DNA from 3 places in the Clostridium sp. RTP31139st1_H3_RTP31139_211217 genome. Region 1 is predicted to be linked to each of the others. Evidence: riboswitches for the same ligand, from Rfam matches in the RefSeq annotation. Region 1 holds a riboswitch; each other region holds the start of a gene.
What was found. A riboswitch is a leader RNA that binds a small molecule or an ion and turns the genes downstream of it on or off. The one in region 1 is predicted to bind cobalamin.
Positions count from the first base shown of each region.

Region 1 (10,441 bases):
CTTTTGAAAATTTATCAAAAGTCTCTTTAACTACTTTTTTTAATTCCTTATTTAATTCTTTATATTTATAAGAATTCATCATTGAATGAACTTTACCATTTACAATTACTTGTGTTTTATTATTTCCACTTGGCTTTAATAAAACAGGATTCATATATGCCATAGGCTTTAATTCACAAGCCTCTGCTTGAACAACCTGTGCCCTTCCCATTTCTAATCCATCTTCAGTTACATATGAATTTAATGATATATTTAATGCTTTAAATGGAGCTACTTTAAACCCTTTATTTCTGTAATATCTACATAAAGCTGTTGCTACGGTACTTTTACCTACTCCAGATGCTGTTCCTAAAACCATTATCTTATTCATTTTCACTTTCCTTTACATCTAAAAAACCATGTGTTTCATTTTTTATAATATTTAAGCTTTTAAATTTTATTGGATACTTAAATATTGGTCCATCATATACAAAAGTATGGTATTCTCCATTTTCTCCACAAGCATCTGAACCTGTTTTCTTTATTTCTTCAACTACTTCTTTTGTTAAAACTTTCCCTAGGAAATCTTCTCCCATACACTCAAGCTTTACATTCTTTATAACTGTTTTAAATCCACTATCTATAAACTCGTATACTAGTTCTTCTCTATTTTCTTGCCATAAAGGGAAAATTGCCTCTATTCCAGCTTCATTACACCTTGATGTACACCATTCTCTATGTGGTTCTAAATCTATATCACCAAAAACACAAGAATCTATTTTAAAATTTTCTTTAGCTTTCAATAATTTTTCAGTAAATTTAATTTCGTAATCATCACCACTTGTTTCTACTAATATTAATGGTATATTTAGTGATTTAGAAATATCAACTATTAACTCTCTAGGAACTCCATGAAACCATGACCTATTTTCACCCTTATTTACTGTTATAAGTAAAGCTGCTGGAGTATTGCTAGCCTTTATCATTCTATACAATGCTAAAGTGCTATCTTTTCCACAACTATATGACATTACAAAATTTTTCATATACTACCTCCATTTTTCTAAAACCTCGAGCATAAAGCCTTTTACATCAATTCCATAAACTTCTTGTAGTCTTTCTTCAGTTAATACATCTTTTGGATTTCCTGACCCTATAATTTTTCCATCATTCATCATTACTACCTTTTCTCCAAAAGCTTGAACTAGATTTAAATCATGTAATACAGCAACAATAATTTTATTATTTTCCTTCGTCCATTTATTTAAATAATCTAATATTTCTATTTGACATTTTAAATCTAAATGATTAGTAGGTTCATCTAATAAAATTATATCTGGATCTTGTGCAAAAGCCCTAGCTAAATATACTCTTTGCAGTTGTCCTCCTGATAATTGACTTATAAGTTTATCTTTAATATCAATTAACCCTACATTTTCAATACTTTTAAGAATTATTTCTTCATCTTTTTTATTTATCTTTGAAAATACTCCTTTTAAATGAGCATATCTTCCTAAAGCTACTGTTTCATAAACTGTATATGGAAAATATATATTACTAGCTTGTGACATTAATGCAACATTTTTTGCTAAATCTTTTCTATTTAATTGGCTTATTTCTTTAGAGTCTAATGTTATATTTCCTTTATACTCTAATAAATTTGCTATTGATTTTAAAAGTGTACTTTTCCCACAGCCATTAGGACCAACTATGCAAAGATTTTTACCTCTCTCAACGCTAAAGCTTACCCCTTTAACAATTTCTTTATTGTCATATCCACATCTAACTTTATTAACTTCTAGCATTAAAATACCCACCTACTTTGACTTTTTAAAATATATATAAGCAAAAAATGGTCCGCCAATTAATGCTGTTATTGCACCAACTGGTAATTCTGATGGAGCTACAATAGTTCTTGATACTAAATCCGTCATTATCATCATACATCCACCAAAAACAACAGACATTGGTATAACATAAGCATGCTTTGAACCAAATATTTTTCTAACAACATGTGGTGCAATTAAATCTATAAACCCTATAGTTCCACTAAGTGCAACTGCGCTACCTGTAAGTATTGCAACAAATAAAAATAACCTTCTTTTAACTTTATTTGTATCTACTCCTATAGTTTTTGCTGCTTCTTCTCCAAATGTTAATACATCCATTTCTTTAAAATAAAAAGATACACCTAAAATTCCTATAATAAAAAAAGGTATACCTGCTTTAACATAACTCCATCCTCTCATAGAAAATGATCCCATAGACCACATTGTTATACTTTCCATCTTATCTGATGCTAAAGCTGAAATAGTAGTTAATGTAGCACTAAAAAATAGTGATAACACCATACCTGCAAGTATTATTGTTGTATTAGACATTCCTCTATCTACTTTTTCTGAAAACTTTAATACTATTATCATAGTAATTAAACTGCAAGCAAATCCTACTACTGGCATAGTTAATCTTCCCAAAAACGGAATTGATATTCCTGTTACTATAATAATACCTACACCTAATGAAGCACCAGATGATAATCCTAAAGTATATGGTGAAGCTAATTGATTTTTCAAAACTGATTGTACTATTGCGCCACTAGCAGCAAGAGAACCACCAACCATAAATGCAAGTAATACTCTTGGTAACCTTAAATTCCATATTATAGATACTTGCTTAGGTTCAATTCCATCAAGCAATGGGACACTAAAAAACTTATTAGCTAATATAGAAAAAGTATCCAATATGCTAATATTGGAACTTCCTAAGGAAGTTCCAATACATATAGCTAATAATACCAACGGAATTGATAAAATTAATAATATTTTATTTTTATAGGTCTTTATACTCATCTGGATAAATAGCTTTTGCTATTTCCTTTAAAGCTTTTATAACATTTTGTGATGCTCTTGAAGATGAGTTTTTATCTATTTGATATACATCTCCATTTTGCACAGCAGTTATTGTGTCCCAGCCTTCTCTGCTTTTTATATCTTCCACAGCAGTTAAACCTGCTTCATTAGTTCCTGGAGTATTTGCTAAAATAACATCAGGATTAGCATCTATAACAGCTTCTGGTGTTACTGTTATCCATGAATTTTCTTCTCCAAAAATATTAGTAGCTCCTACTGTTTCTATAAGCTCATTTAAGAATGTATCATTTCCAAATGTATAAAGCCCTGCTCCAGCCCCAATTTCAAAATAAACTTTCTTTTTATCTGCTATAGTATCTCCAATTGCCTTTATCTTAGCAACTTCTTCTTTCATAGAATTAATTATTTCTTCACCTTTTTTTTCAGTACCTGTTAAACTTGCAATAAACTCTATATCACCATATATTCCATCAATACTATAACTACTTGGAATATATACAACTGTAATACCAGCCTCTTTTATTAAAGCAAATGGATCTTCATCTCCAGATTTATTATGACCTGATGCTATAACTATATCAGGATTTAAAGAAATTATTGTTTCCGCATCTGGATTTCTAAAATCTATTTTAGGTAAATCTTCACTTACTCCTTCAACATCAGCTGAGTATTTATCTACAGCTACTAATTTATCTGCTAAACCTAATTCTACTAATACTTCTGTATTAGATGGTGCTGTAGAAATAATACTATTAATTTCACTAGGAACATTAAATTCATTTCCTTCTCTATCTGTCATCGTTGTAGGCTTACTTGAACATCCTACAAATATCATCATAGCCATTATAAATGTAAAAGCTAATGATAAAACCTTTCTCATTTTTTGCATTACTATTCCTCCTAAATGTATACTTTAGAGTGGTGTAATTTAGTTAGTAATATATTAATTAGGCTTTTCATATATATTTTTTACTAATTTTAACCCTATTAATTTTTTCTAACTAAAAAAAGCGCTTTCATATTTGAGAGCGCTCTAAAATACATAATAACTTTGATAATTTCTTAATATTTCTTAACATTAAATATTCATAAAATAAACTTAATATTATAATTTATTAAGTTTATTCTCTAACACTTAAAATCTAAAAACAAATCATATTAATTATATTATCTATTATTCGTATCTATTATCTCACCCTCAGAAGATAATATTATCATCATAGTAGGCAGGTCTCCCGACTTAACTTCATCCTACTCTCCATACCTTCCCGTATTTTTATACAGTGGCTATACATGAATTTCGTCAGTCTTACGGTTACTGGGGTAGTTTAGGACTTCAACCTAATTCCCTATTAAGTTTAAAAAAACACCTATTATGGTTTAAAATTCATAATGATTATATCTTTATGAATTTTATTTGTCAAATAAAATATGCTTTAATTCAGCAATCAATTTATTATTTTCTTCTCTTGTTCTTACTGCAACTCTATAAAAACTATTATCTAGTCCTATATAATTATCACAGCTTCTAACTAATATTTTTCTTTTAATCAATTCACCTTTTAAATCTAAATTAGTTAATATTTTAAACATTATGAAATTCACACTTGGTTCAAAAACATATAAATATTTTATTTGCTTTAAAGCACTATATAAATATTCTTTCTCATCTTCTATATATTCTATACTTTTTTTAATATACTGCTTTTCTGTTAGTCCTTTAGTTATACCTTCAGCTGCTATAACGTTTATACTCCACGGCACTAAAATCTTATTTATTTTATCCATTATTTCCTTATTTGAACACAATCCATACCCTATCCTAGCCCCTGGAATTGCAAAAAATTTAGTTAATGATTTTACAATTATTAGGTTTTCATAATCATTTAATAATTTATTACTTGAATATTCCTTATTATCTTTAACAAAATCTAAAAAAGATTCATCAATAACAACTATTGTATTTGTAAGTATTGACTTATTTAATACTTTTTTGATAAATTCATTTGTTGTCAAAACTCCAGTTGGATTATTGGGATTACAAATAAAAACTATATCTATATTATTTTTTATATTCCCTATAAATTCATTATCTAAATTAAAATTCTTAGATTCCTTTAAGTTATAATATTCTATCTCACCATCAATACTTAAAATTGCTTCTTCATACTCTGAGAAAGTTGGAGCTGGCAATAATGCTTTTTTAGGTTTCAAAGCGCGTACTATATTAAATATTACTTCTGCAGCTCCATTCCCTAATGTAATATTTCTTGTATTTATTTTTTCAAACTCTCCAATAGAGTTCTTTAAATCAAAATAAGTTATATCTGGATATTTAACTACTTTATCAATTGCATCTATCATTGCCTTTTTAACATTTTCACTTATCCCTAATGGATTTATATTGGCTGAAAAATCTATAATTTCACTTGGATTTAACTTATATTTTCTTGCAATTTCTTCAGTATTTCCACCATGAACTGCCATAACCTTTCCTCCTTAAAAAATAACATTTATACTCCAATTAATAATTAATGCCATAATACACCCTAAAACAGCACTACAATATAATATATTGTTTGTGTTATTTACCTTATTAATATCTATTTTTTCTCTATCATCACCTATAGTTTGTTTTTCCACGAGCTTTCCAAAATAATAGTTTGGACCTCCTAATTGAACATTTAAAGCTCCTGCCACAGCAGCTTCTGGATGCGCACTATTAGGGCTGCTGTGATTATTTTTATCCCTTTTATAAATTTTAAAGCTATTTTTATAATCTAAACCTAAAATAAAAGATACTACTACAATAAAATACCCACTTAACCTTGCAGGAATATAATTAAATACATCATCAAGTTTTGCTGGAAAATATCCAAATTCAATATATTTGTCATTTTTATATCCAAACATAGAATCCATAGTATTTACTGCTTTGTATAGAAATGCTAACGGAGCCCCTCCTATACCTGCATAAAAAAGAGGTGCTATAACCCCATCTGACATATTTTCAGCTACTGTTTCTACAACAGCTTTTAATATTGATTCTTTATCTAAATTCTTTGTATCTCTTCCTACTATATATGATAACTGCTTTCTTGCTCCTTCAATATCATCCTTAATTACATATTTAACAACTTTCAAACCTTCAATCTTAAGAGCCTTTGTTGATATACAAAAATAAATCATTACAGATCCTAATATCATTGTTACACTTGGATTAATTCTATATGTAACTTTAAGTAATAAATAATTAAATATAAATACTATAAAAACCACAAGTATCCAAGTTAATAAGCCTGCGACTTTTAAGTATCTCTTTAATATACTTCTAAAAAACTTTTCCACTGTCTTACATAACGATCCTATTATTCTAATTGGATGTATAGGATTTTGTGGATCACCTACTATTAAATCTAATAAAAATCCTAATATTATTTCAATCATTTTTCTAACCTTTCTATAACTATATTTTGTTTATCTCTTCAAATTTAATATTATTATCTATCTTTTCTAAAATAATTTCATAACCTCTTCCACACTCCGGTTGATACTCATAAAAGCTTTTACTGCTATCATAAAATATTTCTAGTATAGTTCCTATTGTTCCCCCATGAGAAACTAAAACTACTTCACTCATGTTCTCTTTATAACACCCATCTATAAACCTATTAAATGCTTCTTTTATTCTTTTTTTATATTGACTCTTACTTTCTCCATTAGGACATAATACTTGTCCATCTTTATCTGTAATCCACTTAATATACTCTTTATTTTCTTTAAGCATATCATAACTTTTCATTTCAAAATCTCCAAAGTTATACTCCCAAAATTCATTAATTTCGCTATATGTTTTTTCTGGATATAAAATTTCTAATGTTTCATTTGCTCTTTTTGCTCCGCTACTAAAAAAACTAATACACTCTGGATACTTTACTGTACTTTTAATATCATATAATTCTTTTTTTCCTCTTTCACTTAATGATATATCAGTCTTTCCACAATACAGATGCTTTTCATTAGCTTCTGTTTTTCCATGTCTAATTAAATAAACCTTCAGCTTTTTCATACATCTTTTTCTCCTTATAATTATCTCTTACGAGAATATCATTTTTAAATCTTTTCTACAACTAAGTTTTGTTAATTATTAAATTTAAGTATGCTTGTTTTAAGTATTACTACAAGTAATTTTTATAGCATTTTCATAATATTCTTCTAATTTACTTACAGAAAAATTTGATGTATCATATATGCTACTTACAGTATGGCCATCTTAAAAAAAGAAAAACCAACAAATAATTTTGTTGGCTAAACTTAGCATATAAACTTAATTCTTAACTTTTAATTATTGTTGATATACCACAAAAAACTCTATATACGCAGGAAGATTCTTTTGATAAATATTGAAGACATCTTCCTGTTTCTTCTCTCCACATTCTATCTTCTTTTTTTAATGGAACTATTCCACTTGATATTTCATCAGAAATTATTATTTTATCTTTAAATAAATTTATATTTTCTTTTATATATTCAAGTGAACTTTTATTTTTTAATGTATTATTATATGTAAATTTATGAAGTCCGCAAATAACCTTTTTAGAAAAATCTATTTCACCATCACTACAATAAAATATATCCTCCTCATTAATATTAAACTTTTCTTTGATAAAATCTTTTTTCCCGTTATATGCTCCACCAAAAACTAATATCATAATTTTCTCCTTAAAACCAAATTTGTTTTATTATGAATATATAATATTAAATAAAACTTAAAACTAAAACTCCAATAACTTCTGCAATAACAAGTCCATATCCAGCACTATCTCCAGACATTCCATCAAATTCCTTAGCTGCATTATTAACTAAAAAGACACTTATTAAAATCATGCCTAAAATCATTATTAATCCATATATACCAAAAATGAATACTGAAATTAAGCTTGCTATTATTAAACCAGATAGCAATACTACTTTATCTACTTTTCCTGTTCCTTGTTTGAAAAATGCACCTAATGAACTTGCCTTCATGGATTCTTTTGACAATAATAAATATCCCATTAAACTTCTAGATATAATAGGTATTAAAATTAATCCTACAGAACTACCATTAAAATTATTAATAGTACTCTCATTAATATTATTACTTATTACTGTATGAAGTGTAGAAAAGTTTAGTATAAATAACATAATTACAGATATAACTGCAAATGCCCCAGTATGAGGATCTTTTAATATTCTTAACTTTTCTTGCTTATCTCTTCTAGAAAGAAGTGCATCACAAACATCCATATATCCATCTAAATGAAGCATTCCAGTTAAAATAAATGGTGTTATTAACGTAACTGCAGTAGTTACCATGATGCTGGCACCTAATAAATTTAGTATTCTAAAAACTCCATACCAAATTACTCCTACAATCAATCCTATAACAGGATAAAACTTCATTATATTTTTTCCACCTTCATCATCCCATTCATATTTAGGTAATGGAATAATAGTAAACATGCTTATTGCCATTAAAAATCCCTTAAAATATTTTTTCATTTTTCCTCCTTTGGATTTAGCTGTGCCTCTATTATATAACTTTACCCTTATGGTAAATTATATTTCCATAAGAACATTCAACTACTGTATCAGCTATCTTTGCTAGTTTTCTATTTACAACTCCTATTTCTTTTCTGAAATTTTCTGTATAACAATCATATTGAATGCTATCACTAAATAAATAGTCTGATACTATAACTACATTTTTAGAATTATTAATAATTTCTAATATTCCTGATAAAATATCATCACTAACATCTTTGTAAAATTCTTTTCCTCTAAACATATAGTTTGTAACAAGTGATGTTATACTATCTATTAAAACAGTATCTTCCTCTTTTATAAGACTTGAAACTTTGCTCATATTTAATGTTTCTTCTATTGTATTAAATCCATATCCTTCTCTTTCCCTTAAATGATTTTCTATTCTTTTTAAATCTTCTAAGTCATATGGATTCATTGTTGCAACATAATATAATTTGCCTACTTCCCTTTCTATCTCTCCATCTAACTGGCCACTTATAGGATTTTTTAAGCTTTCATTTAACGATTTTGATAAATTTTGCGCAAACATGGATTTTCCACTTTTAGCTCCACCAACTACTAAAACAATCATCTTATCTCCTAAACTATATAGTTTTCTTCTCCTCTAACTTCATCTAAATAATCATCATTTATTTCAGCTTCATCAAATGTTGCCATATTATTCATCATTGCACAACTAAATTCAATTACCGAAAATGCTATAGGACACCCGCTACCTTCCCCTAATCTCATATCTAAATTAAGCATTGGCTGTAATTCCAATTCTTTCATTGCAATATTATAACCTATTTCTTTAGAGCAGTGTGATGTTATTAAATACTCTTTAACTAATGGATTTATTCTTACTGCTGCTAATGCTGCAACTACCGATATAAATCCATCTATCACTATAGGTATTTTATAATAAGCCGCTCCTAAAAACACTCCCATCATTCCAGCTATATCAAAACCTCCAACTTTAGAAACTACATCAATTGGATCTTTTTTATCTGGATTATTAACTTTAATCGCTTCTGATACTACCCATTTTTTCTTTTCAAAAGCCTCCTTCGTTATTCCTGCGCCTTTACCAACAGCTTCTTCAATACTACATTCAGTTAAGCTTACAAGAACAGAACTACTTGTTGTTGTATTTCCTATACCCATTTCTCCAACACCTAATATGTTATATCCATCTTCATAAGCACTCCTAGCCATTTCAATTCCTATATTTATTGCTCTTATACATTCATCATAACTCATAGCTTGTCTCTTAACTATGTTATAAGTTCCTTTTCTTATTTTCCTATCTATAGCCCCTGGAATTTTTATATCTGTATTTACTCCTATATCAACAACTTTTAAATCACAATTATTTTCTTTAGCTAGTACAGCAACTCCTGTTACTCCCCTTGAAAAGTTAATTGTTTGTGCTAGTGTTACACTTTGAGGTGCTGAAGCAACTCCTTCTTCTACAACCCCATTGTCTGATGACATTATAATAATACATTTTTTATTTATAGAATTTTTTATCTTACCTGTAATTCCAGCAAGCTTTATTGCTATATCCTCTAATTTACCTAAGCTCCCTAAAGGTTTTGCAAGCGAATTAACTCTTAACCTAGCTTCTTCTATAGCATCTTCATTTAATCCTGTTATATCATTAATAATTTTTTTAAGCTCTAATTTTTCGTTTCTCATTGTTTCACCCCAATTATTTATTTAAAACATCCTCTTTTTTTGTTATAATACTTTATTATTTGTTTAAATGTCAACAATCATATATTAAACAACTTTTCATTTAGGAGAACAATATGAACAATACTATAATTAACTTTTTACAAAATGAAATGAAATGGAATAAATTAAACATATCATCTATAAAAAAAATAGGCGGACTTAGTAGCGAAAATTATAAAGTTTCTTATAATAACAATAATTATTTTGTAAAAATTTGCACTCATAATTATTTACATACCGATAGAAAAAGTGAATTATCAATAATAAATAAAGCTATAGAAATA
Region 1 covers NZ_JBCOAB010000018.1:45,259-55,699, reverse strand. Annotated here, with positions in the region: gene ABUA17_RS09490 (cobyric acid synthase) at 1-370, opposite strand, end outside; gene ABUA17_RS09485 (Dph6-related ATP pyrophosphatase) at 363-1,025, opposite strand; gene ABUA17_RS09480 (ABC transporter ATP-binding protein) at 1,029-1,784, opposite strand; gene ABUA17_RS09475 (FecCD family ABC transporter permease) at 1,797-2,828, opposite strand; gene ABUA17_RS09470 (ABC transporter substrate-binding protein) at 2,809-3,738, opposite strand; cobalamin riboswitch at 4,058-4,238, opposite strand; gene cobD (threonine-phosphate decarboxylase CobD) at 4,263-5,336, opposite strand; gene cbiB (adenosylcobinamide-phosphate synthase CbiB) at 5,349-6,296, opposite strand; gene ABUA17_RS09455 (histidine phosphatase family protein) at 6,316-6,918, opposite strand; gene ABUA17_RS09450 (bifunctional adenosylcobinamide kinase/adenosylcobinamide-phosphate guanylyltransferase) at 7,184-7,561, opposite strand; gene ABUA17_RS09445 (adenosylcobinamide-GDP ribazoletransferase) at 7,608-8,393, opposite strand; gene ABUA17_RS09440 (bifunctional adenosylcobinamide kinase/adenosylcobinamide-phosphate guanylyltransferase) at 8,425-9,009, opposite strand; gene cobT (nicotinate-nucleotide--dimethylbenzimidazole phosphoribosyltransferase) at 9,018-10,118, opposite strand; gene ABUA17_RS09430 (choline/ethanolamine kinase family protein) at 10,232-10,441, shown strand, end outside.

Region 2 (10,441 bases), on a different contig from region 1:
AGAAATAGTAAAGGTAAATGGAAATGTAGTAGAAAAAGGTTCGTTAGGAAGTGTTTCAGAAGAAAATATACAAGAGGTTACAGAACCAATTATTGAAAATCAAGTAGTAGATAATAATGAGGCAGAGAACTCTGAAATTAATAGTGATGAGAATACATCAGATTCATCAGTAATAGAAGAAGAGCCAAGTGATGAAGTTATAGACAATAGTGAAAATAAAGATAATACAGAGGAAGAACCAACAGATAGCAAGGATGAAGATAAATCAAATGAAGGAGCAGTTGTAACAGGAGATGAGTCTGAAAACTTACCTATAATAGATGCTAATGATAAAACAATAAATGTTGGTGATAAGTTTGATCCACTAGATGGAGTAACTGCTAAGTCAAATAATGGAGAAGATTTAACAGATAAAATTGAAATAAAAGAAAATGAAGTAAATCCAAATGAGCAAGGAAAATATAAGGTAACTTATTACGTAAAAGATAATGATAATAAAGAAGCAACTAAAACAATATCAATAACAGTACAAAAAGGTGAAGAAGTAGTAAATACATTACCAATAATAAATGCAGAAAATAAAACAATAGAATTAGGAAATAAATTTAATGAGTTAGATGGTATAAAAGCAATTGATGAAGAAGACGGAGATATAACTAATGATATTATTGTTGTATCAAGTAATGTTGATGTCAATAAAGAAGGAGTATATGTAGTAACTTATGAGATAAAGGATAAAGATGGAGGTAAGACAAGGAAAACTATTGAAGTTACAGTTGTTAAACCCTTAGAAAAAGAAAATGAGGCTCCATATATAAATGCAAGTGATAGAACTATTAAACAAGGAGAAAGCTTTAATCCATTAAATGGAGTAAATGCATATGATACTGAAGATGGAGATTTAACTTCAAAAATAAGAGTTATTGAAAATATGGTTGATATAAGTGTAGTAGGAAAGTATTCAGTTACTTTTGAAGTAAGTGATAGTGCTGGGTATAGAGTTACTAAGGAAATATATATTAATGTTGTACCAAAAAGTAATACAAGACCAATTATATATGCTGATAATATAACAGTAGCTTTAGGTGAAAAGTATAATCCATATGCAATGGTAAGTGCTTCAGATAAAGAAGATGGAGATATAACAGGAAAGATTATAGTAGTATATAATTATGTTAATGTATATAAAGAAGGCATATATAAAGTTGGATATAAGGTTACTGATAGCATGGGAACTTCAGCATCTTGTGTAATTAAAGTAAAAGTTAAAAATTTTAATAATGGAAATAAAGTAACTTCAACAGGAGATGTACCAGTTATATACTGCAATGATATTTCTATAGCATTAGATACGAAATTTAATCCATTAGAGTGGGTAGCAGCAACTGATAAAGAAGATGGAGATATAACTAATAAGGTTATGGTTATATATAATAATGTTGATACAAGTATTGAAGGTAATTATCATGTAACTTATGAGATTATTGATAGTAATGGAAACAAGGTAAATAAAGCAATGATGGTTGTTGTTGAATCAGAAGATAAGATGAGTGGAGAAAATAAACCACCAATTATTAATGCGAATGACATTACATTAGAAAAAGGTAGATATTTTGATCCATTAGATGGTGTTACAGCATTAGATGATGAAGATGGAAATTTAACAAATAAGATTATTGTTAAAGAAAATGAAGTGAATGTAAGCAAAAAGGGAGTATACAAAGTAACTTACGAAGTAACTGATAGTAAGGGGTTAGTTACTACAAAAAGTATTAGTGTTACAGTTGACGGCGGAAGTGGTTTTAATAGTAATTCAACGATAATTAAAATTATTATAGGATTATTAGTCATTATAACAGTAAGTGGATCAGCAACAGCAATTATAGTTAATAAGAAAAAGAAGTAGTTTAAATTATTTTTCAAAAATAGATGCATTTATAAAAATAACTTGATTTATCATCTGTTTTATTATTTAATGAGATATATAATTGAATAATAAAGAATTTAGGTTTTAAAATTATAGATTTTTAGTATTATAATTTTAAATTAAAAGGGAAAGTGGTTAAATGCCACTGCAGCCCCCGCTACTGTAATAATGGACAAATCTCTAAATAAATCCACTGGTGGTTAAAAACTGGGAAGGTATGAGAAGAGGATGAAGTTAAAGCCAGGAGACCTGCCTAAATTTTAATCTATACTTCGGTGGGAAGGTAAGGATGATATGATAGAAAGTTAAGTAAGAGGTTTCAAGTGATAAGTTTAGAATTAAGGACTAAATTTAGCTTAGGATGAATTTACAGAAATTTATTTTAAGAAACTCCAAAAGAGGTTTTAAAATTAGTTTGTTACTTGTAACTTGTTGTTTGTTACTAACTAAATTGAAGAAAAGTGAGAAATACTTTTTTCAATTAGTAGTTTTGAGTTGTTTTAGTAGTTAAGGATAACTAAAACTAAAAACTACTAACTGTATAATTTTGGTTATATTGTGTTGTCTTTTAAGCACCCTAATTGAAGGGTGCTTTTATTTTTTTATTATAAAGTAATTTATAAACATAATTAGATTTTTTAGTTAATAAATAAAAATGAATAAATAAATTTAAAGAAAAAATAATTTGAAATAAATTTTAGGAGATTTTAAATAATGAAAAAAGCAATATTAGTAGTTAGCTTTGGGACAAGCTATTTAGACACTTTAGAGAAAACAATTGAAAATGCTGAAAATCAAATAAGAAATAGTTTCAGTGAATATGATATTTATAGAGCATTTACATCTCATAAGATAATAAAAAAATTAAAAGAAAAATATGAGATATTTGTTGATAAACCTGAGGAGATGATGGAAAAGTTATATGAAGATGGATATGAAGAAGTGATTATGCAACCATTGCATATGATACCTGGAGAAGAGTTCATATATGTAAATAAAATAGCAGAAGCTTTCAAGGATAAGTTTAGCATTCTAAAAGTAGGAAGACCTATTTTTTACTATCAAGGAATAGAGGAATTACCACAAGATTATTCACTATTTATTGAAGCAACAAAAGAATTATATGAGAAAAATAATGCTGTAGTGTATGTCGGACATGGAACTGCACATCCATCAAATTCTGTATATGGATGTTTACAAGCTGTGTTGGAAGATGAAGGATATGAAAATGTATTTGTTGGGACAGTTGAGGGATATCCTAATTTTGAAACAGTACTTAGAAGACTAAAAAGAAAAAATATAACTGAAGTAACTTTAGCTCCATTAATGATGGTTGCAGGCGACCATGCAAGAAATGATATGGCTTCAGATGATGAAGATTCGTGGAAGTCTATGCTAGAAGAAGAAGGTATTAAAGTGAATTTGCATATGAAAGGGCTTGGTGAAAACGAAAAATTTAATGAGCTATATATAAATAGAATAGAAGATCTTATAAACAATAGATATATCGGTGTTGGACAAACTAAAAAAGGTCATAAGGTAAAAGTAAAAAGTTAAGGAGACATAAAGCATGAAAACAATGATAATTTCATCCAATTGTAGTGGTGGAGGAAAAACTACAGTTACTCTTGGATTAATGAAAGCATTAAAAAATAGAGGCTATGATGTACAAGGATATAAGGTAGGTCCGGATTATATTGACTCAGGATTTCATACTGAAATAACAGGGAATGTATCTAGAAATTTAGATTTGCATTTAATGGGAGAAGATGGGGTTAAGGCAAGTTTTTCAAGAGGAAAAGGTGATTTAGCGGTAGTTGAAGGAGTTATGGGACTATATGATGGGAAAGGTTTAACTGAAGAATGTTCAACATATAGTATTTCCAAAGTATTAAATAATGCTCCAATTATATTAGTAATTACTCCAAAGGCACAAAGTATAACTTTATGTGCAGAAATTAATGGAATTAAAAATTTTAAGGATGCTAATATTTCAGGCGTAATTTTAAATTGTATTAGTGAAAGTTACTACAATTTATTAAAGTCAGCAATTGAAATGCACTGCAATTTAAAGGTGTTTGGATATATTCCAAAGGATGAAAAGCTTAAATTAGAAAGTAGACATTTAGGGTTAGTACAAAGTGTAGAAGTTGGTAATTTACATGAGAAGATAGATTATTTAGCTAAACTTATTGAGGAAAATATAAATTTAACTGAAATAATTGAAAGTTTTAAGGAGATAAGTAAGTACGATGATAATTATCATTTAGAAAATAAAAATAAGAAAATTGCAATAGCTTATGATGAAGCTTTTAGGTTTTATTATAAAGAAAATATAGAGTTATTAGAAGAAGTTGGTGAAGTTATTTACTTTAGCCCGCTTAAGGATTCAAAGTTACCAGAAAATATTGATTTTTTATATTTAGGTGGTGGCTATCCAGAGGTATTTAAAGAAGAGTTAAGTAAGAATACAAGTATGCTTAAGAGCATAAAACAAGCATTAGATAATGGATTGAATTGTTATGCTGAATGTGGTGGATTAATGTATTTAACAGAAAATATAGATGGCGTTGATATGGTGGGATTCTTAAAAGGAAATAGTGAAATGACTAAAAGACTAAATAGATTTGGTTATGCAACAGTATCATTAGGTGATATAAGAATTAATTGTCATGAATTCCATAAGTCAAAGGTAAATTTAAATGAAGAGGCAATATATGATGTAATAAAAACTTCATATACGGGCGAAGAAATTAAATGGAAATGTGGATATAAAAAGAATAATACATTAGCAGGATATCCACATGTGCATTTCTTTGGAAATTTAGATTTTATTAAGAGATTATTAAAATAAGAAAATTGGAGTGAATAAAAATGGACTATATTAAAAATCCAATGGAAATAGAAAATACAAGTATGAAAATTATAGAAGGTGAAATGGGTGAGCATAATTTCACTAAAGAAGAATTGTCTATAATAAAGAGAACTATTCATACAACAGCAGATTTTGAATACAAAGATTTAGTAGAAATAAGTAAAGGAGCGATAGAAGCTTCTAAAGAAATTTTTAAGAAACCATTTATTATTTATACAGATACTAATATGGCATTATCAGGAATAAATAAAATAGCCTTATCAAAATTAAATGGAAAGGCTATTTGTTATGTAAATTTAGAAGAAGTACATAAAGAGGCTAAAGAAAAGCAAATAACTCGTTCAATGGCAGCTGTAGAAAAGGCTTGTAATGATAATGTTGATATTTTTGTATTTGGAAATGCACCAACAGCATTATTTAAATTAAAAGAGCTTATAAAAGATGGAAAAGCTAAGCCAAAGTTAATTATTGCAGTTCCAGTAGGATTTGTTGGAGCAGCAGAAAGTAAGGAAAATTTAGAAGAACTTAATGTTCCTTATATTAGAGTTAAGGGAAGAAAAGGTGGAAGCACAGTTGCAGCAGCAATAGTAAATGCTCTTATGTACAACGTTGTTGAAAGGTAGACTTGTGTAGTTAAGAGTTAGTAGTTTTGAGTTAAGGGAGTGACAAGTTTCAACTTGTAACTTGTAACTAAATAAGTGGGGAGTTAGGATGAATGCTAGATCTTTATGTAATGAGTGGTGGTAAGAAATTAAGATGTGGATATACTACTGGATCATGTGCAACAGCAGCGGCAAAGGCAGCAACAATTATGCTTTTTAATGATGTAGTTCTAAATAGTGTTGACATAATAGTACCTAAGGGAATTGAGATAAAGATACCTATAAATTCTATAGAAAAAGGTGAAAATTATTGCTTAGTTTCTGTGATTAAAGATGGTGGAGATGATCCAGATATAACTGATGGGATAGAAATTTATGCAAGAGTAGAAAAGCAAGATAGTGGATTTACTTTAGTTGGAGGAGAAGGAGTTGGAGTAGTTACTAAAGAAGGGTTATTTATAGAAAAAGGACTTCATGCAATTAACCCAACTCCAAGAAAAACTATTCAAGAAGCTGTAATGGAAAATCTTCCTGGTGACATTGAAGGTGGAATTAAGGTAACTATTAGTGTTCCTGAAGGAAAAGAAATTGCTAAAAAGACCTTTAACCCTAGGCTTGGTATAGTTGGAGGAATTTCTATTTTAGGAACATCAGGAATAGTTAAACCAATGTCAGAAGAAGCATTAAAGGAATCTATACGAATTGAAATTAATCAAAAGGGAAGAGGTAAGGAGAGATTAGTTCTTACTTTTGGGAATATAGGTGAAAAGTGTGCAAATGATAATGGATTTTCAGAAGATGAAGTAGTTATAATATCTAACTTTGTAGGTTTTGCATTGGAATGTTGTGCTGAAATTAAAATAAAAGAAGTCGTTCTTATAGGGCATATAGGGAAGGTAAGTAAAGTTGCTTATGGATGTTTTAATACTCATAGCAGAGTAAATGATGTACGTCTTGAAGTTATAGCTTTAGAGCTTGCACTTTTAGGATATGATACAAATCTTATTAAAAAAGTTTTAGAGCAAAAAACAAGTGAAGGTGCAGTAAAGTTCTTAGGTGAAGGATATGATGAGCTTTATAAAAATATAGGAAATAAGATTGTTGAAAGAATGAAAATTTATACTTATGGCGAAATGAAATGTGATGCAATAATGTATTATGGATTTTCAGATTATAAGATTTTATATAATTCTCTTTCAAAACTAGGAAAATTTGATTAGTTAGCAGTTAATAAGTGATAGAAAAAAGTAAGTTTTAAGTAATAAGAGCGTTCATCAGTATAGGAGGTTGAAAAATTGTGCTTTATATAGTTGGAATGGGGCCAGGAAATAGAGATTATATATTAAAGAAGGCAATAGAGGTATTAAATGAATGTGATGTTATTATTGGTTTTGAAAGACTTATTAATGATTTAGAGTTCATTAATAAACCCCAAATAGTAATGAATTCATTAAAGGAAACCTTGGAGTATATTAATAGCAATGGGCAAGATAAGGGGAATTTAAAGGGTAAGACTATTGCTTTAGTAGCTTCAGGAGATCCGACTTTTTTTGGAATAAGCGAATATATAAAAAAGAATTACCCAGGAAATATTGTCGTAATACCTGGATTAAGCTCGTTTCAATATTTAACGACTAAGTTAAATAAAAGCTGGTCTTATGCATTTACAGGAAGTGTACATGCAAGAAATGAAAATTTTATAGATAAAGTTAAACAAAATAAATTATCAATATGGCTAACTGATAATAAAAATAATGCTGCACATTTATGTAAGCTTTTAATTGAACATAATATTAATTGCAGTGTGATTATTGGTGAGTATTTATCTTATGAAAATGAGAGAATTTTAGAAGGTAAGCCTGAGGAATTTATAAATGTAGACTTTAGCGATATGTCTATATTAGTTGTAGAAAATGAAGAAAATTAAATTAGGAGAAATATATGATTTTAATTAAGGATGATGAATTCATAAGAGGCAATTGCCCTATGACAAAAGAAGATATACGTGCATTAAGTATTTGGAAGATGAATTTAAAAGAAAATTCTACAGTATTAGATGTAGGTTCAGGAACAGGAACAATAACTGTACAAGCTTCTAAAATTTCAAGTAATGGAGTTGTGTATTCTATTGAAAGAGATGAAGATGCAATATCTACAACTAAAATTAATTTAGATAAGTTTGACTGTACTAATGTGATATTAGATGAAGGTGATGCTGTAGAAATATTAGAAAAATACATAAAAGAAGATAAAAGATTTGATTCAATATTTGTTGGTGGATCTGGTGGAAGTTTAGAAAAGATTATTGAAATGTGTAGTGAATTATTAATTCAAGAAGGTACTATTGTTATGAATTTTATAACTTTAGACAATGCATATAAAGCAATTGAAGTTATGAAAAAGTTAAACTACATAGTAGATATTTCGCAAGTAAATATAAGTAAAAATAGAGGACAAAGCTATATGATGATTGCAAATAATCCAATATATATTGTTCAATGCATAAGGAGTGTAAATTAATATGAAATCAACGTTATATGGAATAGGTGTAGGACCTGGAGATAAAGAGTTATTAACTGTAAAGGCAGTAAGAGCAATAGAAAATAGTGATGTTGTAGTTGCACCAAGTGCAATGGAGGGTGGAGAAAGTATAGCTTTAGAAACAGCTAAAGAATATATAAAAGAAGGAACTGAAGTTGTTATAAAACATTTTCCAATGGGAAAGAAAAATAGAATTGAAAAAGCTAAGGAAGCTTATGATTTTATAGAAGAAAAATTAAAAGAAGGTAAAAATGTATCATTCTTAACTATTGGAGATCCTTATGTTTATAGTACTTATATTCATATGTTAAAGCATATGGAAGAAAGAGGCTTCCATGTTGAAACAGTACCAGGAATAACTTCATTTTGTGCAGCTGCAAGTTTAGTTGATAGAACTTTAGTTGTAGGGGATAATCCACTTATGATATTACCAGCAACTAGAGTTAAAGATATTAAAGATGAAAAATATGTTGTAATAATGAAGGTTTATAAGCATGAAGAAACTGTAGTAGATTTCTTAGAGGAAAAAGGATTTGATTATGTTTATGTAAGTAGGGCAGGAAGAGAAGGACAACTTATATTAACTGACAAGGAAGAAATAAAACAAGCTAGGGATTATATGTCGCTAATATTAGCAAGTAGGGAGTAGAAAATTATGGTTTATTTTATAGGGGCAGGGCCTGGAGATGTTGATTTAATAACAGTTAAGGGGAGAGATATATTAACAAAAGCGGATGTAGTTATATATGCAGGCTCTTTAGTGGCTAAGGAGCATATGGATTATTGTAAAGAAGAAGCATTAATATATAATTCGGCAAAGATGACTTTAGAAGAAGTTATTGAAGTTATGGATACAAATAAAGATAAGACTATTGTAAGACTTCATACTGGAGATCCATCAATATATGGAGCTATAAAGGAGCAAATGGATGAGCTTGATAAGTTAAATATAGAATATGAGGTAGTGCCAGGAGTTAGTTCTTTTGTTGCAGCAGCTTCGGCAATAAAAAAAGAATTTACCCTTCCATCAGTAACTCAAACAGTAATTTTAACTAGAGTAGAAGGAAGAACTCCAGTACCAGAAACAGAGGATTTAGAAAAATTAGCACAAATAGGAGCTTCAATGGCTATATTTTTATCAATTTCAATGATTGATAAAGTGGTAGCTAAGCTTAGAGCTGGATATGGAAGAAATGTTCCTATAGCAGTTATTGAAAGAGCAACTTGGGATAATGAAAGAAGCATAATTGGAACTTTAGATGATATTGCAGATAAGGTTAAGGAAGCTAAGATTACTAAATGTGCTCAAATATTAGTTGGAGACTTTATTGACTGTGATTATGAAAAAAGTCTTTTATACGATAAAACATTTACTCATATGTATAGAGAGGCTAAAAAGTAATTATGATTTGTATTATAAGTGTTACTGAAAAAGGTGATATTTTAGGAGAAAAAATAAAATCACAAATTGGTGGAGATTTATACTTTAAATCTAAAAGAAGTGATTTTAACTTAAGTGATATAACTAAAGAGTGTTTTGAAAAATATGATTCTATAGTATTTATAAGTTCAACAGGAATTGCAGTAAGAGCAATATCAAAGCATTTAAAAGGCAAAGATAAAGATCCAGCTGTAGTTGTGGTGGATGTTTGCAATAAGTTTTCTATAAGCTTAGTTTCAGGACATTTGGGTGGAGCAAATGATTTAGCTTTAAACATATCTAAAATATTAAATAATACACCTGTTATAACAACAGCAACTGATAATATTAATATTTTAGCTCCTGATGTTATAGCAAAGAATAATAATCTTGTTATTGATAGCTTAAAAATAGCAAAAGTAATTGCTAGTAGACTTGTTAATAATGAAGAAGTTTATTTTAAGGATGATAAAAATAAGATAAGTTGCCCTAAAGGATATACACAAGTTGATGAAATTAAAAGTAATATGTTGTGGATAACTAATAAAGTTAATAACAATGATAATTCGAAAAATAATTATAGTAAAATGTGCAATAAAGAAAATGATGAGATAGGAAATAAAGAAGCTGGATTAAATGATGAAAGCACAATTCTAAAGCTAGTTAGAAAAGATATAGTATTAGGAATTGGTTGTAGAAGAAATACTGAAAGTAAGAAGATGTACGAATTTGTTACTGAGACATTAAAGGAAAAAAATATTGATTTAAGGGCAGTTAACTTAATTGCATCTGTAGATGTTAAAAGTGATGAAGAAGCTATATTAAGTTTAAAACAATTCTTAAATTGTGATATTAGATTTTTTACTAGGGATGAAATAGCAACTATTGAAGATAAATATGAAGGTAGCGAATTTGTAAAAAAATCAATTGGAGTTTCAGCTGTAAGTGAACCAGTTATTGAATTAGCTGGAGCAAATATAATTATAAAAAAGATAAAAAAAGATGGAATGACATTAGCCATTGGTGAGCTAAATTAAGGAGATTAAAATGGGAAAATTATATGTTATAGGAATAGG
Region 2 covers NZ_JBCOAB010000038.1:19,323-29,763, reverse strand. Annotated here, with positions in the region: gene ABUA17_RS14160 (immunoglobulin-like domain-containing protein) at 1-1,906, shown strand, start outside; cobalamin riboswitch at 1,990-2,198, shown strand; gene ABUA17_RS14155 (sirohydrochlorin cobaltochelatase) at 2,642-3,484, shown strand; gene ABUA17_RS14150 (cobyrinic acid a,c-diamide synthase CobB) at 3,498-4,781, shown strand; gene ABUA17_RS14145 (precorrin-8X methylmutase) at 4,802-5,425, shown strand; gene cbiD (cobalt-precorrin-5B (C(1))-methyltransferase CbiD) at 5,518-6,624, shown strand; gene cbiE (precorrin-6y C5,15-methyltransferase (decarboxylating) subunit CbiE) at 6,702-7,331, shown strand; gene cbiT (precorrin-6Y C5,15-methyltransferase (decarboxylating) subunit CbiT) at 7,346-7,924, shown strand; gene ABUA17_RS14125 (cobalt-factor II C(20)-methyltransferase) at 7,926-8,594, shown strand; gene cobM (precorrin-4 C(11)-methyltransferase) at 8,601-9,347, shown strand; gene ABUA17_RS14115 (cobalt-precorrin 5A hydrolase) at 9,350-10,402, shown strand; gene cobJ (precorrin-3B C(17)-methyltransferase) at 10,413-10,441, shown strand, end outside.
Region 2: linked by a shared signal. The riboswitch ahead of ABUA17_RS14155 (sirohydrochlorin cobaltochelatase) and the one ahead of ABUA17_RS09470 (ABC transporter substrate-binding protein) in region 1 are both predicted to bind cobalamin.

Region 3 (10,441 bases), on a different contig from region 1:
TAGAGAAGGAATCAATATTTTTATAATATGCTCTAAAACATCCTGTTCCAGTACATTTATTAATTAACTTTCTACAAGACATAATTGCTATTCCCATCGTTACCTCCATTTATCATAGATTATATAAATTTTATCAAAAAGATATTATTCATCTAACTGATATAAGAAATATGAACCATGCCTTGATTTACAATAACATCTGCATCTACTTCATAAACATCCTTTATAAGCTTCTTTGTAAGCACTTCATTTGTCTTACCAAATTTAACAATTTTACCGTCCTTCAAAACATATATTTTATCACAATACATTGCTGCAATATTTAAATCATGAATAGCTGCAATAACTTCTATATTTAGGCTTTTAACTATTCTCATAAGCTGCAATTGATATTTTATATCTAAATGATTTGTTGGTTCATCTAATATCAAACACTTAGGCTTTTGTGCTAATGCTCTTGCAAGTATTACTCTTTGTTGTTCCCCACCTGATAAACTTTGAAAGCTTCTATCTTTAAACTCTAGCATATCAACCTTTTCTAAAGCATCATTTACTATGTCATAATCTTCTTTATTATCTCGCTCCATAAACTTCTTATAAGGTGCTCTTCCCATTAAAACAATTTCTTTAACAGTAAAATCAAAATTATAATTATTATGTTGAGATAATACAGATAGTTTTTTAGAGCTTTCTTTTATAGATATATTTTTCATATCAATACCATCTAACTTTATTACACCTTCACTTGGTTTTAATATTCTATATATACACTTTAAAAGAGTAGATTTTCCACTTCCATTAGGTCCAATTATTCCCACAAACTCCTTATTATCTACCTCTATATTAATGCCTTTTAATATATTATTTTTCTCTAAAGTAACATTTATATTTTCAGTTTTTATATTCATTTACTTACTACCACCAAACCCATAATTCTTTTTAATCATAAGCCATACAAATAAAGGTGAACCTATTATCGATATAACTATTCCTATTGGTATTTCAGTACCTTTTATTAATGCTCTAGAAAGTACATCTGCCCATATTAAAATTATAGCTCCTAATAAAGCTGATATTGGTATTATCTTCTTATGATCAGTTCCAAAAATCATTCTTACTATATGAGGAATTATAAGACCTACAAATCCAATCATTCCAGATACATAAACTAATAGTCCAATCATCAAAGAAGTGATTACTAAATATATAATCCTAAATTTATGCAAATCAGTACCTAGTGTAATTGATACTTCATCTCCTAATAACATTAAGTTTAAAGTCCTATATTGAGTCATAAAAAATATTACTCCTAAAATTATAATAGGCATTATAATCACTATTTCATTCCACTTTGCTCCAGCCAAACTTCCCATTAACCAAAATGTTATAGTCTTTAATTTTTGTGAATCATCTGATATATAAACCAAAAAACTTGAAAAAGAACTACAAACAGAACTTAATGCCATTCCTGCTAAAAGCAGTTTTATAGAGTTACTTCTTCCCCCTATATTAGATATAATCAAAACTAATATAGAAACTCCAAAGGCTCCTATGAACCCCATAATTCCAAGTGAGTTGCTTCCAAATGAACTTCCTATACCTAATACTACTGCAAGTGTTGCTCCTAAAGAAGCCCCAGAAGAAACTCCTAATATATATGGATCTGCTAATGGATTTTTAACTATTGCTTGCATTACAATACCAACTACTGATAATCCTACTCCAACGGCTATAGCTAACACTATTCTTGGCATTCTTATAAGCCATACTACATCTGCCACAGCACCTGTCCCAATAGATGAATCTCCAATATTCAATAATTTATATAGTATAACTTGATAAACCTCTTTTATACTAATATCAACAGATCCAATTGTAACAGCAAAGCCTATTGATAAAAAAAGTATAACTAATAGTATGACAGAAGCCCCTATATATATAGGAACTTCTTTAAAAAACTTATTTCTCATTTTCATATAATCCATTTGCAAAAGTATTTATACCATCTATAGTTCTTATTCCACTAGAATACATATCACCTAATGGTATAGAATAAACTCTTTTGTTTTTAACTGCTGAAAGGCTTGCAAATGCTGGATTTTCTAATATCTTGTTTATTTCTTCAACTGGAACATTTTCATTTCCTCTATCCATGTAAGAAACAAAAATACAATCTGGATTTAATTTAATTAAATCTTCTGCCCCTATATTTCCACCCTCTGGATTTAAAAGTTCTGCTCCTAATTTTGTTACCATATCTCCAGCTAAAGTTTTAGAACCATATGTGTATATTTCATCATCATAAAACTCTATTACCATAGCACTTTGCTTTTCTTCATTACTTACTTTTGAAGAAACCTCACTTACAGTTGATGTAATCTCATCTACTAAAGCTTGAGCTTTTTCTTCTACATTAAAAATCTTTCCTAAATTTAATATATCATTTATTTCATTTTCTATAGTTCTTTCTGATACTACACCACTATTTAATGACATATACGTATTTACACCATTTTCATTCCAATAGTAAATATCCCCTAATCTTTTATCATCAAATATAGAATACCAACTTAATATAAAATCTGGTTTTTCCATTATTATTGTTTCTTTTGATGGAGTAAAATCCTCTAAATAATTTACTTTACTAAAAGCATCTTTATACTCATCTTTAACGTCATGATCTAAACCTGCTGCTGCAACTATTTTATCTTCTAATCCTAAAGCTAACAAAGTTTCTATAGAATTTTGATAAATAGCTACTACTCTTTCCGGTGCCTTATCAAAAGTTATCTCAACAGGCTCTTTTAAATAATTATAAGTTGTTATTGTTACTGGATAATGTGAGTCATTATTTTCTTGAGATTGTACATTAGAATTTTCATTGGATGATAATTGCTTACTTGTCCCACAAGAAACAAGTCCTACGATAAGCATTACGCTTAATAGAAGTGTTGTTAGTTTTTTTAATTTTTTCATTTTTTTCTCCCTTTATCTATTTATATTTTGCTATTTTAATATAAAGATATAAGGATACTCTTTAATCTCATTCTCATATATAGAATAAGCCTACGGTGTATAACCTCAACTTTCCAAATCTGAATTTATACTGTAAAAACTAAATTACATATTTAATAATTCACTTTTGGAGTTTCAGTTAAGTTCGATTAATTAAATTACATATTTCCCCTATAGATGAAACTTAAAATCTTACGATTTGATATTTAATTTTATTAATATCACTCTTTTACCGAAGAGTATCGATATTATAATACTGGCAAGTCTCCTGACTTAAAGATCATCATACTAATTCACCTTCTCAAACATAATTTATGTTCAATGGCATATTGAATTACTACTCCCTAATTACAGTAGCGGCACTGTGTAGGATTTTCACCTAACTTCCTTTTTAATAAAAATAGATTATTAAGAAAACTATTTTTAACCAATATTACTTATTATCATTATATTTAACAACTTACTCAGTATATCTAACTATAGAAAGTTTGTCTATATTTTACTGGAAAATTACTGGACTTATTATAATTTCAGTAATCTTAATATTATAATTTAACTTCAAACTCTATCATTTTATCATCAATATTCATAACCTTAATCTTTCCTTTATGCCTATCAATAATCGCTTGAGCAATTGCAAGACCTAAACCATAACTACCATTTCTAGTTCTAGCTTTATCAACTCTATAAAAACGATCGAATAACCTATTTAATTCAATGTTACTTACATCTTTATAAGAATTTCTTACGCTCATAACAATATGTTTTTCTTTTTTCAATCTAACATAAATATTACCATTTTCATCACAATACTTAACTGCATTGTCTAATAATATTGATATCAACTTACGAAATTCAGATTCATCTCCCTTCATACTTATATCTGAATCAATATCTATATGTAATTTCTTTTTATTCTTCTTACATAAGCCTTCAAAAGCCATAGTAGTGTCATAAACTGCATCACTAAAATTAAATTCCTTGTAAATAATAGTTTGCTTCTCTTCATCCATCTTTGTTAACACAACTAAATTATTTACTAAATCACGCATTCTTTCTGCTTGCTTTTCTATTCCTTCAATCCACTCATCATTTCCATATGTGATTTCTAAAATTTCTGAATTTGCTGAAATAATAGTAAGTGGTGTTTTTAACTCATGACTTGCATCAGTAATAAATTGCTTTTGCTTTTCATAACTTTCTGCAATTGGCTTAATCGCTCTTTTAGAAAACAACGCTATTATAAATAAAACTATTAAATAGCTAATAGTTGATACTAATATAGATGTAGTAAATATAGACCAATTTGATTGTTTTGCCATTGATCCATCTAATATTACTAACATATAACCATCATTACTTTCACTTAATTTATACTTATATTCATTAATCCACCCACTTAACTTATTCTTTTTTAATATTTTTTCCGTATACTCTTTAATTTCATCATCTGAAATAGCCGAAATTTTATCTGAATAAATATTAATTATTTGCTTATTAACATCTAGGTCTATAACACAAAACCTTGTTGTAAAAGCAATCTCTCTATTTCCACTATACTTTCCTCCCCAAAAATTATGGTTTGTCATGGTATCACTTAATTCTTTTTTAGGAATAAATCCTTTATCAGTAATTGATAATCTACCGCCATTTTCGATTATTATATTTAATATATGATTTAAATTCTTTTCACTTTTAAAAATATATATCACATTAATTGAAGTCATTAAAATTGCAATTACACCCAATAAGGCCATTGCAGTGACCATTATAAACTTTTTTCTAAGCTTTTTAATCATCTTTAGCCCCCATACAATATCCAACTCCACGTATTGCATGTATTTCAATAGGCGCTTGTATTGTCGCAAATTTTTTACGTAAATTAGATATATATACCCATACTATACTTACTTCCACCTCAGAATCCCAGCCCCAAATCTTATCCATAAATTGATCTGTAGGTATTACTTGGCCTGGCATCTTCATAAGCATTTCAAGCATTTGAAACTCTCTACTAGCTAATCTCACATATTTATCGTTATATCCTAGTTCATAAGTTGCTTTATTTAATGTTACAGATTTAAACTCTAATATATCGGGTTGAAACTCCCCCTTTCTTCTAAGCATTGCCCTTAATCTAGCCAGAAGCTCTGATATAGCAAAAGGCTTTGCTAAATAATCATCTGCTCCTGCATCTAATCCAGCTACTCTGTCATCTACTTCAGCTTTTGCTGTTAATAACAATATAGGTGTTGATATTCTTTCACTTCTTAACTTAGTTAATACTTCTATTCCATCTAACTCTGGCATCATAATGTCTAAAATTATACCATCATAGTTATCTGAAACAGCATATTCATATGCTTCTTTCCCATTAAAAACTGAATCTACACTATAATTATTTTTTTCTAATATCATAACTAAAGCTTTTGATATATCCCTATCATCTTCTGCAATTAAAAGTCTCATATTTATCTCCTTTTTTTTATTTAAATATATTTTACTTTTTATATAACTCTTTTATATAACTCTTTAATATCTCCTTATTAATTTAAATATACCATTTCTAACTTAATCTAACCTTAAAGTAAACTTCACATATTATTCACTTATGCATTTAGTTTCAATTTAGTTTGAATTTATATACTTTATGTGAAGTAAAAAAACATCTATAGGAGGAAATTAAATGTATATAATAAAAAATGCTTTTAAAAGTATTGCTAGAAACAAAGCCCGTAACATTTTAATTGGTGTTATAGTTCTTGTCATTGCAACTGCTTCTTGTGTCGCATTATCTATTAGACAGGCTGCTGAAACAGCTAAAGAAGATACATTAGATTCTTTAACAATTACAGCACAAATATCTTATGATCGTTCTAAAGCTATGTCTAATATGCAAGCTTCAGGACAAGGTGGTAAGGGTAACTTTGATATTTCAAGTTTAGCTGGTACAACATTATCTCTTGAGGATTATTTAAACTATGCTGAAGCTGAAAATGAAGGTGATTCTTATTATTACACTATCACTGCATCATTAAATGCAAATGATGATTTATTACCCTATGGTTCGACCACATCTGAAGATGAAGATGAATCTACAACAACTCAACCTTATACTGGTTTAGATCAAGGAACTAGTACCATGAGGGGATCTGGAAATAAATTCTCATTTATGGTTCAAGGTGATTTCTCTATTACTGGATACTCTTCATATGATGCTATGATTTCTTTATTTGGAGAGGATGGAACTTACTCTATTTCAGATGGTCAAATGTTTGATGAAGAATCTAGTGATTTAGTTTGTGTTATCAGTGACGAATTAGCTATGTATAATGAATTGCTTGTAGGAGATACAATTACACTAGTAAATCCAAATAACGAAGATGAAACTTATAGTTTAACTATTTCAGGTATATATACAAATAGTGCATCTTCAGAAGGTAACCAAACTTTTGCTATGTCAGATCCAGCAAATAATATTTATATGAGTTACAATGCATTAAATTCTATAATTACTTCATCTAAAGCTATTGAAAATGCTGAAACTAACGACAGTGTTAATGAAACATCTACGGCATTAACTAGTCAATTAAACTTTACTTATACTTTTGCAAACTCTGATAATTATTACAACTTTGCTGAAAAAATTTATGATTATGGACTAAGTACTGATTATATTATTTCATCTACTGATCTTTCAGCTTACGAAAACAGTTTAACACCTCTAAATACATTAAGTACTATGGCTGGTTGGTTCTTTTTAATAGTACTTGCTATTGGTGGAATTATCCTTGTTGTATTTAACATTTTTAACCTACGCGAAAGAAAATATGAGATTGGAGTTCTTACTGCAATAGGAATGAAAAAACATAAAGTTGCTACACAATTTATTACTGAATTATTTGCAGTAACTTTAATTGCTATAGTAATTGGTACATCTATAGATAGTGCCATATCTGTTCCAGTTACAAATTCATTACTTGCAAATCAAATTGAAAGTGCTGAAGCTTCTTTTAATGCTATAAATGAAAACTTTGGATTCTCAAAAGACACTAATGTTAATGTAGGATCAAATAAAATGCCAGGATCTAGGCCAGGTACTACATCAATATCTTATATTGACTCTATATCTAGCGCAACAAACTTAACAGTTGTTCTTCAATTAATAGCTGTTGGTATTTTGCTTACTATTATCTCTGGTTTGGCTGCATTAATTTCAATTATGAGATATGAACCATTGAAAATTTTATCAAGCAGATCTTAGGAGGATAATACAATGAGTATTTTAAAATTAGAAAATATATGCTATCAATATGATGGTAATAAAAAACAGGTTTTAAAAGATATAAACTTTGAATTTGAAAAAGGAAAAATATATGCAATTGTAGGTCAATCTGGTGCTGGTAAAACTACTCTTTTATCAATTCTTTCTAGCCTTGCTAAACCAACTAGTGGCAAGATATATCTAAATGGTGAAGATATTAATAAAATTGATAAATATAAATTTCGTAGCAATCATGTTGGTGTAGTATTCCAAAGCTTTAATTTACTTACTCATTTAACTGCTCTTGAAAATGTAGTTTTATCTATGAACATTTCTGGAAAGAAATTTGATAATAAAAAGGAAACTGCCATAGAAATGTTAAAAAAGGTTGGATTAAATGAAGAAGAAGCTAATCGTAGAGTATTAAAATTATCTGGTGGTCAACAGCAACGTGTAGCTATTGCTCGTGCATTATCTTATGATCCTCAAATAATTTTAGCTGATGAACCAACAGGAAATCTTGATGGAAAAACACAAGATGAAATTATGGATATATTCCATATGTTATCTAAAGAAGGAAAGTGCATAATATTAGTAACTCACTCTCCTGCTGTTGCAAAATCTGCTGATACAGTATACAAATTAACAAGAAATTTATAAAAAGTTACAAATATTAAATTAAAAGTTATTACTAATAAATCAAACTTATAAAAGAAATTATATAATTTCACAATTTTTAAACTAACAAAAAACATATTAAAAGCCGGACTCCCTTCTGGCTTTTTTTTACTTTCACTTATTGTATTCATAATGAAATATTATGAAATATTAAGAAAACCAAAGCAATTCATACTATTTTACTAAGATTTAAAACTTTTCTCAGCATTACGTTACTCGATAATCATTATCTTTTTGATATATATTATCATTAAATAATTTTTATAAATATGAGGTGATAAAAATGAAATTTATGATGGATATAAGAGAAAAAACATCTTTATTACATAGTGCTGCTGAAAATACAGGATATATCAAAAAGCTAGTGGATGGAACAGCTTCCGTAGATGGATATGCTGAATATATTTACAATTTAGAAAAAATGTATAAAGCTATTGAAAGTGCATTAGATAAAAATGAAAATAACGCTGTTGTAAAGCCTTTTGTAACAAAAGAATTATATCGTTCTGAGCTTATAAGAAAAGATTTAAACTTCTTATTAGGAGATAAATTAAATTCTATGAAATTATTAGCTTCTACCGAAGCTTGTGTTGCAAAAATTGAAGAATTATCTGAGACTAAACCAGAGCTAGTCGTTGCATATGCTTATACTAGATTCTTAGCTGATTTATTTGGAGGAAGAACATTCCTTTCATTATTAAGTACAAACTATAAAATATCTAATGAAGGATTAAACTACTATCAATTCCCTGAGATAAATGATTTAAGAGGATATGTTATGAAATATCATAATATGTTAGCTGATATTAATTTATCTGATGAAATGAAAGTAAATTTTATAAATGAAGTAAATAATGCATATATTTACAATCTTGCAATCTCAAATGAATTAGATGCAAAATTAAAATAAGCCCTTTCTAACTCATAGTTATTATGACTTAAAATATAAACATAAAAAATGATGCTCAAATAATGAGCCTCATTTTTTATTTATTACTTAAGTTCTATTCTTTCTAAATCATATGGAACAAATACTTGTCCATCATAAACTGTTTTTGCTTCTTCACTATAAAGTCTTTTACGTTCTCGAAGTCTCTTATCTTCAGTATGATATAAAATTAAATTTTCTACATTAAGTTCTTTTGCAAGTTTTCCAGCTTCAATAGGTGTACTATGATTTTTTTCATAAGGCTTAAATATCTCTCTATCTTCATATAAACAAAAAGCTTCTGAAAGTAACCAATCACAATTTTCAACATACCTCTTAGAAATTTCCTTATAAGGCTCATCACCAAGACAAACTAATTTTTTTTCATTTGGAAGAATTGCTTTAAATCCAAATTGTTTATCTTTAGTAGATTCAATATCAAAAAATTCTATATTCATTCCTATTGCATCTATTTTATCTCCATGACACACTTCATTGATATTTATTCCATTACCAATATATTTTAATAGTTTTTTAGTTAACATCATATTACTTAGGGTATTTAAAATATTAACAACTTCATTATGCCCAAAAATATTAAATTCACCTTCATATTTTCCCTCATTCATTAATGCAGCATATTTTCTTATTATCCATATTGCTCCAATTATATGATCTGTATGCCCATGAGTAATAAACATCCCCTTAATATTTTTATAATTAATTTCTGCTTTTTCTAACTGTGATAATATGCCATTTCCTCCACCTGCATCTATTAGAAAATATTCCTCTTCTCTTCTTAAAGCAAAACAAGTGTTGTAACATTTCGTCACCATTGCAGATCCTGTTCCTAACATAATTAATTCCATATTCATATTATACTCCTTATCTTGTAATAATTTACTTATATATATATTACATAAATATGCAATAAATAAAAAGTTAAATCTTTATCATAATATATTTACTTCCACAGCTCTTAATTATTAATTAACATAAAAATTCACCATAAATAAAAAATATTACGGTGAATTTTTTTATAACCTATACACTTAATAATTCTTCTACTTCCTTCATATTATTTGATGTCACAACTAATATATCATCTGGTAGAATGATTGTATTTCCATTAGGAACCAATACTTCTCCCTTTCTTTTTATCATAACTATAAGAACATCATCTGGAATATCAGCATCTTTTATAGATTTATTTATTAAACTACTCTTTTTTTCAACTGAAAACTCCGTTAGTGTTGTACTCTTTTCTTCACGATATTCATTAAAATGTTTAAGCTTATTTCCTGATAAAACTAATATATCTCCTGGTAAAATTTCTGTGGAACCATTTGGTACAAATACATCCCCATTCCTTTTTATCATAACCACAAGAATATCTTCTGGTATATTAGCATCCATTATAGTTTTATTTGCAATAATATTATGCTCATCAATTGTAAATTCAACTAAACTTGTACTTTTATCCTCTTTGTAATCATTAAAAGTCTTAAATACAGACTCTTCATTATCTATTAAGTCTAGTTTTTTAGCTAATTTAG
Region 3 covers NZ_JBCOAB010000052.1:405-10,845, forward strand. Annotated here, with positions in the region: gene ABUA17_RS15815 (CGGC domain-containing protein) at 1-97, opposite strand, end outside; gene ABUA17_RS15820 (ABC transporter ATP-binding protein) at 153-908, opposite strand; gene ABUA17_RS15825 (FecCD family ABC transporter permease) at 909-1,976, opposite strand; gene ABUA17_RS15830 (ABC transporter substrate-binding protein) at 1,960-2,976, opposite strand; cobalamin riboswitch at 3,257-3,462, opposite strand; gene ABUA17_RS15835 (sensor histidine kinase) at 3,561-4,814, opposite strand; gene ABUA17_RS15840 (response regulator transcription factor) at 4,807-5,484, opposite strand; gene ABUA17_RS15845 (ABC transporter permease) at 5,702-7,279, shown strand; gene ABUA17_RS15850 (ABC transporter ATP-binding protein) at 7,292-7,939, shown strand; gene ABUA17_RS15855 (biliverdin-producing heme oxygenase) at 8,241-8,867, shown strand; gene ABUA17_RS15860 (MBL fold metallo-hydrolase) at 8,951-9,760, opposite strand; gene ABUA17_RS15865 (potassium/proton antiporter) at 9,930-10,441, opposite strand, start outside.
Region 3: linked by a shared signal. The riboswitch ahead of ABUA17_RS15830 (ABC transporter substrate-binding protein) and the one ahead of ABUA17_RS09470 (ABC transporter substrate-binding protein) in region 1 are both predicted to bind cobalamin.